DNA from 3 places in the Klebsiella sp. PK01 genome. Region 3 is predicted to be linked to each of the others. Evidence: predicted binding sites of a transcription regulator. Region 3 holds the regulator's gene; each other region holds the start of a gene.

Region 1 (5,022 bases), on a different contig from region 3:
TTTGTAACCATTTTACTATATTGGTAGCATTTTCCGGCTAGCGAAACGGCACCACCGATGGAAAGATGCCTTCAGACACCAAACTATCTTCAATAGTTCTGTAAATTTTCATTGACGGAATTTATTGGCGGCGGTGGCAAGTGTCATATAAAAAATATTAATGAGGGTAATAAATAATGATGAAGCGCAATATTCTGGCAGTGGTGATCCCTGCCCTGCTGGTAGCCGGTGCGGCCAACGCTGCGGAAATCTATAACAAAAATGGTAACAAGCTGGATTTCTACGGAAAAATGGTTGGCGAACATGTCTGGACCACCAATGGTGACACCAGCAGCGACGACACCACCTATGCCCGTATCGGCCTGAAAGGCGAAACCCAGATCAACGACCAGTTGATCGGTTACGGCCAGTGGGAATACAACATGGATGCGTCCAACGTTGAAGGCTCCCAGACCACCAAAACCCGTCTGGCCTTCGCCGGTCTGAAAGCAGGCGAATATGGTTCATTCGATTACGGCCGTAACTACGGCGCCATCTACGACGTCGAATCCGCAACCGATATGCTGGTTGAGTGGGGCGGCGACGGCTGGAACTACACTGATAACTACATGACCGGCCGTACCAACGGCGTGGCCACCTACCGTAACTCAGACTTCTTCGGTCTGGTGGACGGCCTGAGCTTCGCGCTTCAGTATCAGGGCAAAAACGATCACGACCGCGTTATTCGTAAACAGAATGGCGACGGTTTCAGCACCGCGGCAACCTACGCGTTTGATAACGGTATCGCGCTGTCCGCAGGTTATGCTAACTCCAACCGCAGCGCCGACCAGAAGCGTGACGGTAACGGTAACAAAGCTGAAGCATGGGCAACCTCTGCTAAGTACGATGCTAACAACATCTACGCCGCTGTCATGTACTCCCAGACTTACAACATGACGCCGGAAGAAGATAACTACTTCGCGGGCAAAACTCAGAACTTCGAAGCCGTGGTTCAGTATCAGTTCGATTTCGGTCTGCGTCCGTCCCTCGGCTACGTGCAGACGAAAGGTAAAAACCTGCAGGCTCGCGGCGGCTTCGGCGGCGGCGATGCTGACCTGGTTAAATACATTGAACTGGGTACCTGGTACTACTTCAACAAAAACATGAACGTGTATGCGGCGTACAAGTTCAACCAGCTGGACGACAACTCCTATACTCGTGAAGCAGGCGTTGCCACCGACGACCAGGCTGCGGTTGGTATCGTTTACCAGTTCTAATCTGTAGTACACCCCTTCGTGATATGCCTAAAAAGCAGGACTTCGGTCCTGCTTTTCTGCGTTACTAAGACGAAGATCGTAACTTGCAAAAACCTTCTCGCTTTTTGTCGCAAACGGTTGGCAATTTGTAAATCTACCGTTACCCTGATAGCGGATTTCCCTCAGTAATCACAATGGAACCTCGTCATGTTTGAGAACATTACAGCCGCCCCTGCCGACCCTATTCTGGGCCTGGCCGATCTGTTTCGTGCCGATGACCGCCCAGGCAAAATTAACCTCGGAATTGGTGTTTACAAAGATGAGACAGGTAAAACGCCTGTTCTGACCAGCGTAAAAAAAGCCGAGCAATATCTGCTGGAAAATGAAACCACCAAAAACTACCTCGGTATTGATGGTATTCCGGAGTTTGGTCGTTGCACTCAGGAGCTGCTGTTCGGTAAAGGAAGCGCAATTATCAGCGATAAGCGCGCCCGTACCGCCCAAACCCCAGGCGGCACCGGCGGCCTCCGCGTAGCGGCTGATTTCCTTGCCAAAAACACCGACGTTAAACGGGTATGGGTAAGCAACCCAAGCTGGCCGAACCATAAAAGCGTTTTCGGCGCTGCCGGGCTGGAAGTGCGTGAATACGCTTACTACGATGCCGCTAACCACCAGCTTGATTTCGACGGTCTGCTGGCCAGCCTGAACGAAGCGCAGGCGGGCGACGTTGTGCTGTTCCACGGCTGCTGCCACAACCCAACCGGCATCGATCCAACGCTGGAACAGTGGCAACAGCTGGCGCAAATGTCCGCCGAAAAAGGCTGGCTGCCGCTGTTTGACTTCGCCTACCAGGGCTTCGCCCGCGGTCTGGAAGAAGACGCTGAAGGCCTGCGTGCGTTTGCCGCGCTGCATAAAGAGCTACTGGTCGCCAGCTCTTACTCGAAAAACTTCGGCCTGTATAACGAGCGCGTTGGCGCCTGTACGCTGGTTGCCGCCGATCAGGACACCGTCGATCGCGCGTTCAGCCAGATGAAAGCGGTTATCCGCGCCAACTACTCAAACCCGCCGGCGCACGGCGCCTCGGTGGTGGCGACGATTCTCAGCAACGACGCGCTGCGCGCCATCTGGGAACAAGAACTCACCGATATGCGCCAGCGTATTCAGCGCATGCGCTTACTGTTTGTGAATACTCTGCAGGAAAAAGGCGCCAGCCGCGACTTTACCTTTATCACCAAACAGAATGGGATGTTCTCATTTAGCGGCCTGACCAAAGAGCAGGTACTGCGTCTGCGTGAAGAGTTCGCTATTTATGCGGTCGCGTCCGGGCGTATCAACGTTGCCGGCATGACGCCTGATAACATGGCGCCGCTGTGCGAAGCCATCGTCGCGGTGCTGTAATTCTCAGCCCTGACGCATAAGAAAAAGGCCGCAAACGCGGCCTTTTTTACTTGCTTAAGGTCAGGCATTACCAGACCGGCATTTCATCCTGCAGGAACGGATTATGCAGGCGCTCATATCCCAGCGTCGATAACGGGCCATGACCGGGGATAAACGTCACGTCGTCGCCCAAAGGCAACAGTTTACGTTTAATCGCATCAATCAACTGGCCGTGGTCGCCTCGCGGGAAGTCGCTGCGCCCTACTCCGCCTTTGAAAATCACATCGCCGGAAATCAGCAGACGCGAGGCATCGTCAAAGAAAACCACGTGCCCCGGGGTATGGCCAGGACAGTGCAATACCTGCAAAGCGATATTGCCGACGGTTACCACATCCCCTTCATTCAGCCAGCGGTCCGGCTGCAAAGGCTGACATTCATCCAGCCCGAACATGCGGCTTTGCGCCGGCAATCCTTCCAGCCAGAACTCATCTTCTTTTTCCGGTCCAATAATTGGCACACCGTAATGTTGCGCCAGCTCGGCTGCCGCGCCGACGTGATCCAGGTGACCATGCGTCAACAGGATCTGCATCAGGCTGACGCCTGCCGCCGCGACTTCTTCCTTGATGCGCTCGGCATCGCCGCCAGGATCGACCAGAGCGGCAAGCCGGGTTTGTTCACACCAAATTAAAGAACAGTTCTGGGCGAACGCCGTGACCGGAATAATACGATAGTTCATGATGCTCCTTTCGTTACCAGTGCCGTACCGGACCGGTATCAATATGCACAAAGTTGCTACGTGGGTAGTATCCTACACCACCTGAGCGCATAGATAACGCCGCTTTGCGAATATTGCTTAAGGCAACGCCTTCAATGTGGAAATCCATCGCCTGACCTTTGGTGTGATAGCTATGTTTCGCTACACCACGGCTTCGTGCGCGAAGTTCATCGTTGGTATCGACGGAGCGATAACCGGAGATGAGCTGGACAGGCTTATTGGTGCCGAGTAGTCCCTGTAGGCGATAAAGCTGATCGAATAATCCTGGGTCAATAGACTTAATTTTATTCGCGCGGAAATCACGGAAAAAATGGTTAAGTCTTGCTAATTCATCCTGAATATAGCCTCTACCATCGAAAAACTCCGCCTTGAGTGATTCACCGGTGTGCAGGTTATTCAGCGTCAAAATACGCGGTCGGGGGGTCGAGAGGGTGGCAAATGCCGGCGCAGGGAGAATGGCGGCAGCACCGAGGGCAGCGCCACCCAACGCCAGCAATCTGCGGCGATTAGCGTCAAATTTGTCCATGATAATCAGGTCTACAGGTAAATGAATCGTAATATACTATTCCGCTACAACGTATTTGGCTGACGACGCGCTAACGCTCCCTTACCGCTAATAAAGCTCAGCAGGAGAGCGTTTTCGTACTGACCGCCGCAATACATTTTTGCGGATTATATGTATATGCACTTCTGGCGCACGAAAGGCACCTTACCGGGCATTATTGCCAACGTCAAGGCAGCCTCACCCCAGGAAATACGGGCCTTGTAGACGACCATGGCCCGATTTCGTTCAGTGCTAGGACAACATTTTTCGCAGAACTACTTCATTTACCTGATTAATTGTTCCGCTTTTGGCAGAATTTGTGCGCTGGATCGCGCGGTGAGATCGTAATTGTAAATATCTGTTCGATATTGTGTACGTCCATCAGCGCCAACAAAGGCAGTCAAATAATATAAATTAACCGGAATATTTTGCCGAATATTGACGTAGCGCGTATCCCCTTGTTTCAGCGCGTCGGAAATGCGTGAATCATTCCAGCCCGCATCCTGCAATAGCATATTCGCCAGTTCAGATGCTTTATTGACGCGAACGCAGCCCGAGCTCAACGCGCGAACATCTTTCTGGAACAGATTGTGGTTCGGCGTATCGTGGAGATAAATAGCATCCGAGCTTGGCATATTGAACTTATACCGCCCCAGCGAGTTGCGCGCGCCCGGCGCCTGCTGGAAACGGAACGGTAGATTCTTCTCGGTGATGGTAGACCAATCGACACCATACGGATCGATAGCTTCTTTGCTGTTCCAGCCGCGCATCAACGTATAACCATGCTGTTCCAGATAGCCTGGATTGTTGCGTACCTTCGGCAGGATATCTTTGCGCGCCAGCGTCGGCGGCACGTTCCACGGCGGGTTGACCACCACGTTGTTCAACGCGCTGCTCATCATCGGCGTTTTACGATCCGGACGACCGACAATGACCCGCGATGCCAGCACCTGACTGCCGTCCTGATAGTAGACCAGCGAGAACGCCGGAATATTGACCATGATACCGGTGGACAATTTACTCGGTAGCAAACGCAGACGCTGGATATTCAGCGCCAGCACCCCGGCACGCTGCGCCGAAGAGACGTTCAG
Region 2 (5,022 bases), on a different contig from region 3:
CGTCCGCTTCACGCACGTCAATGGCGCCAAAGCCGTTTTCAACGATAAACAGCGGCAGTTGATAATGATCCCAGAACCAGTTGAGCGAGTAGCGCAGGCCAACCGGGTCAATCTGCCAGCCCCAATCCGATTTCTTCACGTACGGGTTGGAGACCAGGCTGGTGCTTTCGTCGTAATCCAGGTGCGGATTATCGTCAGTCGCTTTGGTGGCGAAGGACATATAGTAGCTAAAACCAATATAGTCGACACAGCCCTCTTGTAATGCCCGGCGGTCGGCGTCGGTAATATCCAGCGTAAAACCGCGGCGCGCGAAGTAGTTGAGCAGATGTTGCGGATAGCGACCGCGTACATGCACATCGGTAAACCAGTAACGACGATGCATGGCGTTCATCGCCATCATCATGTCGTCCGGCGCGCAGGTGAGCGGATAGATAGGACACATCGCGATCATACAGCCAATCTGCAGCCCCGGATTAATCTCGCGTGCCGCCTTTACCGCCAGCGCACTGGCGACTAGTTCATAATGGGCGGCCTGGAACATCACCGGTTCACGGTCTTCGCCGGGCTGATACTTCAGGCCCGAGTTGGTAAAGGGGGCGAAATCTTCATGGAAGTTGGCCTGGTTGTTGATCTCGTTAAAGGTCATCCAGTACTTCACTTTGTGCTGATAGCGGGTAAACACTACCTTCGCGAAGCGGACAAAGAAATCAATGAGTTTACGGTTGCTCCAGCCGCCGTATTCAGTCACCAGGTGGTAAGGCATCTCAAAATGGGAGAGCGTGATCACCGGTTCGATACCATATTTCAGGCACTCGTCGAACAGATCGTCATAGAATTGCAGGCCCGCTTCATTGGGCTCCAGTTCATCACCCAGCGGAAAAATGCGCGTCCAGGCAATTGAAGTACGGAAACACTTAAATCCCAGTTCGGCAAACAGCGCTACGTCTTCTTTATAACGATGATAAAAATCAATTGCCTCATGGTTGGGATAGTTATGACCAGGCAGTACGCCGTCGGTGATCGTACGCGGCACCCCGTGGGCGCCTGCGGTCATCACGTCAGCAACGCTAACCCCCTTCCCTCCTTCTTGCCAGCCGCCCTCAAGCTGATGCGCCGCTACCGCGCCGCCCCACAGAAAACCTTCTTTGAATCCGGACATATACTCTCCCTATAGACGATCGTTATGCGCTTTTCACCAAACAGAAACCGGTTTCATTGGCATAATGATCATTCATTAAAGGCGAGGCAAGCAGAAGACTGTACCCGGTTTCATTTTCGTGAACAGTATCAAATTTGCTCATCTGTAAGCCGTTTTAAATCGAGTGTAAAGCAGGCTCGCAAACGTTTGCTTTCCCTGTTAGAATTGCGCCGATTTTTCTTGCTACCGCAAACGCGTGGAGACTTCGCAGTGACCGATAAAACCTCTCTCAGCTATAAAGATGCCGGCGTGGATATTGATGCAGGCAACGCTCTCGTCGACCGTATTAAGGGCGTGGTGAAGAAAACCCGTCGCCCGGAAGTGATGGGCGGACTGGGCGGATTCGGCGCGCTGTGCGCTCTGCCGCAGAAATACCGCGAACCGGTACTGGTCTCCGGCACCGACGGCGTCGGCACCAAGCTGCGTCTGGCGATGGACCTTAAACGTCACGACACTATCGGTATCGATCTGGTCGCCATGTGCGTTAATGACCTGGTGGTTCAGGGCGCCGAGCCGCTATTTTTCCTTGACTACTACGCGACCGGTAAACTGGACGTAGACACCGCGGCAAGCGTCATCAACGGCATCGCCGAAGGCTGCTTACAGTCCGGCTGCGCGCTGGTTGGCGGCGAAACGGCAGAGATGCCGGGTATGTACCATGGTGAAGATTATGACGTGGCCGGTTTCTGCGTCGGCGTGGTAGAAAAATCAGAAATCATCGACGGCAGCAAAGTGGCTGACGGCGACGTACTGGTCGCGCTTGCCTCCAGCGGCCCGCACTCTAACGGCTACTCGCTGGTACGTAAGATTATCGAAGTCAGCGGCGTTGACCCACAGACCACCGACCTCAACGGCAAACCGCTGGCCGACCACCTGCTGGCGCCGACCCGTATTTATGTCAAATCGATTCTGAATCTGATTGCCAATGTCGACGTCCACGCTATCGCCCACCTGACCGGCGGCGGCTTCTGGGAAAATATCCCGCGCGTACTGCCGGACAACACCCAGGCAGTGATCGACGAGTCATCCTGGCAGTGGCCGGAAGTCTTCAACTGGCTGCAAACCGCCGGTAATGTCAGCAGCCACGAAATGTACCGCACCTTTAACTGCGGCGTCGGCATGCTGGTCGCGCTCCCGGCAGCCGAGGCGGATAAAGCTATCGCCCTGCTGAACGAGCAGGGTGAAAACGCGTGGAAAATCGGTTATATCAAGGCATCCGATGCCGAACAACGTGTGGTCATTGAATGAAAAACATTGTGGTGCTGATTTCCGGTAACGGCAGTAATTTACAGGCGATTATTGATGCCTGCGCCCGGAAGCAAATCAACGGCACCCTGCGTGCGGTATTCAGCAATAAGGCCGAAGCATTCGGCCTTGAGCGCGCCCGCGAGGCCGGTATTCCGGCCTTTGCGCTCTCGCCGAAAGCGTTTGATAGCCGCGAGGCCTTCGACCGCGAGCTGATGCAGCAAATCGACGCCTTTCAACCGGATTTGGTGGTGCTGGCAGGCTATATGCGCATCCTTAGCCCAGCGTTTGTTGACCACTATCAGGGGCGCTTGCTGAATATCCATCCTTCTCTGCTGCCGAAATATCCAGGGCTGCATACTCATCGCCAGGCGCTGGAAAACGGTGATGAGGAACATGGCACCTCGGTGCATTTCGTCACCGACGAGCTCGACGGCGGGCCGGTGATCTTACAGGCTCGGGTACCGGTATTTCCGGAAGACAGCGAAGATGACGTTACCGCCCGCGTTCAGGCGCAGGAGCACGATATCTACCCGCTGGTGGTGAGCTGGTTTGTTGATGGTCGCCTGCGTATGGAAGCTAACTCTGCGTGGCTGGATAATCGCAAGCTGCCGCCGCAGGGCTATGCCGCTGAAGAATAACTTGTTCTGGCCCCGGAGCAATCGCCGGGGCAACTTCCTCTCTTGTTTCCTCGCTAATTATCTCCGTTTTCCAGACATAGCGCGTTAGGGTTCCAGGCTGCCGGTAATGGGGTCGGGCGCTGATAATCAAATTCGCGCAGTGTCAGACCCGCTACGCCGTTAGCATACAGTACCGGCAAACCGCCGGGATAAGGCTCGACACCCCAAACGCGGCCGCTTTGCGGATTCAAACACCAGGCGTTATCAATCCCCATCCCGGTCGGCGACATCGGATTGCACGGCGGGCGGATATCATAAAGCCCCTGCTCCGCTGCCAGGTTCAGCTTCTGGGTTAGCTGCACGCCGTCAAACAGAATGCGCCGGATCTGACCTGGCGTTTCACTATGCAGGTTTATCGCGCCTTCGCACTCGCCAACCAGCCCGCGGAACTGGATCTGTGATATTTCGCCGGGTTCAATCGCCGGATCGCGACGGCGCGCGGAAAGGAAAACAGGGTCCGCCTCGCCCCAATGACAGGCCGGCGCGCTCACGCAATCAAAAGCAATGCTGCTAAAAATCATCCGCCGTATCCGCCCGCCGTCGCGGGATATCAGGCCAATGCCGCGATTGGAGTCAAAGATAGTGCAGTTACTCACCAGCACATCTTCAATATCCCGCCAGGTTTCAGTACCAATTTTAAAGGCGCAGCTTTTCGAGCGCAGCGTGCAGTTAACGATGGTTACCTGACGCAACGGTCGCTGGATGCGCTCAGGTTTATCGGTGGTTTTCAAACAGATGGCATCATCCGCCGCGCTGAAATAGCTATTGGCGATATGGACCTGCTGGCAGCTGTCAATATCCAGCGCATCGGTATTAGCCATCGTCAAATCATTGTCGACGGTAACGCCGTCAACCACCACGCCCGTGCAGGAGACCAGATGGATTGTCCACATCGGGGCGTGTCGTACGGTGATATTTTCCAGCCGGACGCGACGGCAATTCTCCAGCAAAATGATCCGCGGGCGCGCCCTGGCTGGCGTGCGGTAGCCCATGGCATCAACGCCACGGGAGAACCAGCCGTCAGCGCTGCCGTAAATCTCGCCGCCGCCGCAGATGGTAATATTCTGTGCATCCACAGCATACAGAAAGGCCCGATCTGAAGATTCCGCCCGGCTCAGCGCCGTCGCCTGAGCAAAGTCATCATAGTTTTCGCTAACGATAAGCTCGGCCCCCGGCGACAGCCACAGACAGGTGTTCGACCCTATCCGCAAACCGCCAAGCGCGTACCTGCCGCAATCAACTACCAACTGGCCGCCGCCTGCCTGCGCCAGTTCGTCCAGCGCCTGTTGAAAAAGTTCGGTATCCGGCGTCACGCCATCCGCATGGGGATGGCGCTGCGAAAGATAAATGTTCATAGCATGTCCTGGAAATCAACGTATTGGCTATCTCACCATCTCTCTCGCCCTCAGCGTAGGGTCGAAATCACTACCGCGGAAATATCTGCGTACCCTTTCACATTCCCCGTCACGCTCAGAGGAAAAACGTGAGATAACGCGCATAATTTACCGGCGAAAAAAATGAAAACAGGGCCGTTATCACAGTTATTGCCCTCTTAAACCGCAGCATATGTGAGCAGCATCACGGGATTTATTTCATTTTGTCGCCATTTGGCATGCTGCTCGCAGAACGGTACGAAAAACCGACTGTCGGGATTCTCGCCCCCCTCCCCCTCTTTTACTGTGCAACCTCGCATTCCTTACCAAAGAGATACGCTCATGACGAGGACAGTGACCCCGCAACGAGAAGTCAAAACCCGCAACATCCTCTGCTGGGGGATGGGCGATATTTTCGGCAGCGGCGCGATGACCATCACCGGCCTGTGGCTGCTCTACTTTTATATCGAAGTCGCCGGGCTCTCACCCGCCGCCGCGGCCTCTATTTTCGCCATCGCCAAGATTT
Region 3 (5,022 bases):
ACAATAACATGTAACACTCGCGACAGCGTTACACAGTAAATACTGTATTCAGGTGAATTTTCACCTAATTAATGTGAGAAAAAACAAAAAGTTATAAGGAGAGTAGCAATGTCGTTTGAATTACCTGCATTACCATATGCAAAAGACGCCCTGGCGCCGCACATTTCCGCAGAAACCCTGGAATACCATTACGGTAAGCATCACCAGGCCTACGTGACCAACCTCAACAACCTGATCAAAGGCACCGCTTTTGAAGGCAAATCTCTGGAAGAGATCGTTCGCTCTTCTGAAGGCGGCGTCTTCAATAACGCAGCGCAGGTCTGGAACCACACTTTCTACTGGAACTGCCTGGCGCCGAACGCCGGCGGTGAGCCGGAAGGCGAACTGGCCGCAGCGATTAACAAATCTTTCGGTAGCTTCGCTGATTTTAAAGCGAAATTCACCGATGCCGCGGCGAAAAACTTCGGCGCAGGCTGGACCTGGCTTGTTAAAAACGCAGACGGCAGCCTGGCTATCGTCTCCACCAGCAACGCCGGCACTCCGCTGACTACCGATGCGACGCCGCTGCTGACCGTTGATGTCTGGGAACACGCCTACTACATCGACTACCGCAATGCCCGTCCTAATTATCTGGAACACTTCTGGGCGCTGGTAAACTGGAAATTTGTTGCCGCTAACCTGGCAGCATAAAAACAAAACCGCAGCAGGATTACCCCGCTGCGGTTTTTCTTAGTGCGACTTAGTTATTCGCTAATGCTTCTTCTGGTTGCGAACGCCCGCCAAACAGCACCACCGCCAACGCCAGCCCGGCAATAATCGCCCCCATCACCGGCACAAAAGCATACCCGAGACCGCCGGATATCACCGCGCCGCCCGCCGCCGCGCCCAACGCGTTGCCGAGGTTGAAAGCGCCAATATTCACCGATGATGACAGGCCCGGCGCTTCGTGCGCCACGCGCATTACCCGCATCTGCAGCGGCGGAACGACCGCGAAGGTTGCCGCGCCCCACACGACCATGCTGACGGCAGCACCCAGTTGCGATTGCGCCAGCAGCGGAATAGCCAACATGATGGCAATCAACAACAGCAGGAATCCTTTCAAAGTGCCGGAGACTGAACGGTCGGCAAACTTACCGCCCAGATAGTTGCCAAGCGAGAAACCGACGCCGATTAATACCAGCATGGCGGTAACAAACAGCGGTGAAGCGTTGGTGATGGTATGCAGTACCGGAGAAATGTAGGTATACAGCGTGAACATTGCCCCGGCGCCCAGCACGGTGGTCAACAGCGCAGAGAGTACCTGAGGCCGCATTAATACCGACAGCTCGCGCTTCACGTTCGGACGCTCGCCGGCGCTACCTTTCGGCAGGGAGAACCACAGGCTTACCATCGCAATTAACCCCAGACCCGCCGTGGCCAGGAACGACATTCGCCAGCCGATGGTTTCACCAAGCCAGGTGGCAGCCGGTACGCCGCCGATATTGGCAATGGTCAGCCCCATAAACATGGTCGCAACCGCGCTGGCCTGTTTGTGTTTTGGCACCACGCTTGCGGCAACGACCGAGCCAAGGCCAAAGAACGCGCCATGATTGAGGCTGGTGATAATGCGCGACAGCAGTAGCGTCGTGTAATCCGGCGCAATAGAAGAGAGCACGTTGCCGAGGGTGAAGATCCCCATCAGGAAGATCAATGCATTGCGGCGAGCGCGATGCGACAGCAGTAACGTCATTAACGGCGCGCCGACCATCACGCCAATGGCATAGGCGCTAATCAGCATCCCCGCGGCCGGAATAGAAACATCTACGCCTTTGGCGATAACCGGCAGTAATCCCATCGGGGAAAACTCAGTGGTACCGATACCAAAGGCACCGATCGCCAACGCGAGTAAGGGAAAGTTGATTTTCATTCAGAGACTCCATCAGGCCGATTCAGGACACGGCATTACATCAGAAGCCAAAAGCATGACATCAATCACAGAAAAACAGAAGTAAACGAAATGACAAAAGATTTTTGCAGATCTGCTAATAATGGCGGGATAGGAGGGGAAGCCCCCTCCCTGCTGGAATCAGTGCAGTACCGCGGTCAACGCGGCGGCGACGATCAGACCCAGAACAATAACCGTCGTTGTCAGCGAAAACTTTAAATTTGTGTCCATCAATTTTCTCCCCTGATTATCCCCACATAGAAAGTGAGCTTGCTCATTTTTGCACAAAAATATGCAAAAATCTTCCCGGATTTAGAGTGATGCACATTTTTGCTCTTCCCCTTTGCCGCGAGATAGGACAAAATCCCACGCTAATTTGAAAGCGTATCGGCCATTGACCCCTTCCTGTCGTTCTGTGTCGTTTTCCCAGGTGTTGCAATGTTGATCATTGTATACAGGGTGTGTATAGGCAAACGTTTACGTATCGATAATCAGACGATCAGGTCAAGGTCTGGAGTGAGAAGTAATGGCAACTATTAAAGATGTAGCGAAACGCGCAAACGTTTCCACTACAACTGTATCACATGTGATTAACAAAACCCGTTTCGTGGCGGAAGAGACGCGCAATGCGGTGTGGGCGGCAATTAAAGAACTCCACTATTCGCCAAGCGCCGTGGCTCGCAGCCTGAAAGTCAATCACACTAAATCGATCGGTCTGCTGGCCACCAGCAGCGAAGCGGCCTATTTCGCTGAAATTATCGAATCCGTAGAAAAAAGCTGCTTCCAGAAAGGCTATACCCTGATTCTGGGCAACGCCTGGAACGATCCGGAAAAACAGCGCGCCTACTTGTCTATGATGGCGCAAAAGCGCGTTGACGGCCTGCTGGTGATGTGTTCCGAGTACCCGGAGTCCGTACTCAGTATGCTCGAAGAGTATCGTCATATCCCGATGGTGGTGATGGACTGGGGTGAAGCCAAAGCGGACTTTACCGACTCGGTTATCGATAATGCCTTTGAAGGCGGCTATATCGCCGGCCGTTACCTGATTGAACGCGGCCATCGTGAAATTGGCGTTATTCCGGGCCCGCTTGAGCGTAACACCGGTGCCGGACGCCTGGCAGGCTTCATGCAGGCAATGAAAGAAGCGCATATCAATGTGCCGGAAAACTGGATTGTTCAGGGCGACTTTGAACCGGAATCCGGCTACCGCGCCATGCAGCAGATCCTCAATCAGCAGCACCGCCCAACCGCCGTGTTCTGCGGCGGCGACATCATGGCGATGGGCGCTATCTGCGCCGCCGACGAAATGGGCCTGCGCGTACCGCAGGACATTTCGCTGATCGGCTATGATAACGTGCGTAACGCCCGCTACTTCAGCCCGGCGCTGACCACTATACATCAGCCAAAGGACTCGCTCGGGGAAGCGGCATTCAATATGCTGCTCGATCGCATTGTTAATAAACGTGAAGAGTCGCAGTCCATTGAGGTACATCCGCGTCTTATCGAGCGCCGCTCGGTTGCCGACGGCCCGTTCGTCGATTATCGCCGCTAACGCCCTCCCCCCGGCGCCGGTTATTCCGGCGCCCGCAACCACTCCCGATTCAACGTTTCGCTGTCGCCAAGATAGTCAAGTAGCCAGCTCAAAGCGGGTGAGGCATCGCTTTGTTGCCAGGTCAGGCAGCAGGCGGCATCCGGGAATGGGTTTTCCAGCGTTAAGGCCGTCCACTCCCCGCTATCAATATGCGGGCGGGCAAAGTGGCCTGGCACCATCCCGACGCACAATCCTGCTGAAAGACAGGTGGCTGAAGATTCCCAATCCGGCACCACCACCCGCTTCTGGTTATCCAGCAGCCAGGTTGTGCGCTTCGGCAGCGAGCGTGAGGTATCTTCGCGCACCAGTGACGGCCAGTTGCGCAACACGTCATCGCTGAGCGGCCCTTCCATCTGCGCCAGCGGATGGCTGCTGGCGACGACACAATGCCAGTTCAGCATCCCCATATCGCGGAAAGCGTAACGCCCGCCCACCGGAATCGAACGCGTCGCGCCAATAGCTAATTCTACCCGCCCATCGGCTAACGCATCCCAGACGCCGTTGAAAACTTCCTGAAAAACGATCAGTTCGACATCGCTAAAATGGCGATAAAAATCAACAATCATCTGGCGCATCCGCGCCGGTTTAACGATATCGTCCACCGCAATCGACAGCTGGCCACGCCAGCCGTTAGCAATCTGCTGGCACTGCTGGCGGGTGATCTGCATTTTTTTGATAACAGAACGTCCTTCCTGCAAAAACCAGTGCCCGGCGGGGGTCAATTCAACATCACGATGGCGACGTTCAAAAAGCGGAACCGCAAGCCACTCCTCCAGTTGTCGCACCGTATAGCTCACCGCCGAAGGTACGCGGTGCAACTCCTGCGCCGCGGCGCTGAAACTCCCGTTACGCGCCACAGCATCAACCACTTCTAAGGAATATTCAGACCACATATTCTGCCTGCAAAATTTTTGAATGCATGTGACAAATAATAGCGTTTCACAAGGCGGATTACACTCCCTACACTCTGCGGCATCGTACCTGCATCAGTAGAAAGAGAACGTTATGCAACAACCTGGGAAAGGATTTTTAGTGTGGCTGGGCGGCCTGAGCGTGCTTGGCTTTCTGGCCACCGACATGTATCTACCGGCCTTTGCCGCCATTCAGCAAGACCTCAACACCTCTGCCGCATCGGTTAGCGCCAGCTTGAGCTTATTCCTCGCGGGCTTCGCGATCGGCCAGCTGTTCTGGGGGCCGCTGTCGGACCGCTATGGTCGGAAACCGATTCTGCTCGCCGGGCTGGCTATCTTCGCTCTTGGCTGCCTTGGGATGCTGTGGGTACGCGATGCGACGCTGATGCTGGTACTGCGTTTTGTCCAGGCGATTGGCGTATGCGCCGCCGCGGTGACCTGGCAGGCGATGGTGACCGACTACTATCCGGCCCAGCGCACCAACCGCATTTTCGCGACGATCATGCCACTGGTCGGGCTCTCTCCGGCGCTGGCGCCGTTACTCGGCAGCTGGCTGTTAGTCCATCTGGAATGGCAGGCTATCTTCGCCACCCTGT

The links. The regulator PurR, encoded in region 3, represses purine synthesis genes. The targets are predictions, from matches to a motif close to CANGCAAACGTTTGCNTG.
Region 1: AC22LX_RS20635 (amino acid aminotransferase) is a predicted target of PurR. The motif match lies at 1,363-1,380, and genes of this name have one in related genera.
Region 2: purM (phosphoribosylformylglycinamidine cyclo-ligase) is a predicted target of PurR. The motif match lies at 1,335-1,352, and genes of this name have one in related genera.

What each region holds. Positions count from the first base shown of each region.
Region 1 covers NZ_JBYEZM010000007.1:66,447-71,468, forward strand. The annotation lists gene ompK35 (porin OmpK35) at 177-1,256, shown strand; gene AC22LX_RS20635 (amino acid aminotransferase) at 1,443-2,633, shown strand; gene AC22LX_RS20640 (MBL fold metallo-hydrolase) at 2,701-3,348, opposite strand; gene mepK (peptidoglycan L,D-endopeptidase MepK) at 3,362-3,913, opposite strand; gene ldtD (L,D-transpeptidase) at 4,216-5,022, opposite strand, start outside.
Region 2 covers NZ_JBYEZM010000002.1:773,652-778,673, forward strand. The annotation lists gene AC22LX_RS08865 (6-phospho-beta-glucosidase) at 1-1,159, opposite strand, end outside; gene purM (phosphoribosylformylglycinamidine cyclo-ligase) at 1,409-2,446, shown strand; gene purN (phosphoribosylglycinamide formyltransferase) at 2,443-3,084, shown strand; gene AC22LX_RS08880 (glycoside hydrolase family 28 protein) at 3,138-4,478, opposite strand; gene AC22LX_RS08885 (MFS transporter) at 4,839-5,022, shown strand, end outside.
Region 3 covers NZ_JBYEZM010000001.1:707,519-712,540, forward strand. The annotation lists gene sodB (superoxide dismutase [Fe]) at 109-690, shown strand; gene AC22LX_RS03440 (MFS transporter) at 740-1,906, opposite strand; gene cydH (cytochrome bd-I oxidase subunit CydH) at 2,066-2,155, opposite strand; gene purR (HTH-type transcriptional repressor PurR) at 2,451-3,476, shown strand; gene punR (DNA-binding transcriptional activator PunR) at 3,497-4,408, opposite strand; gene punC (purine nucleoside transporter PunC) at 4,521-5,022, shown strand, end outside.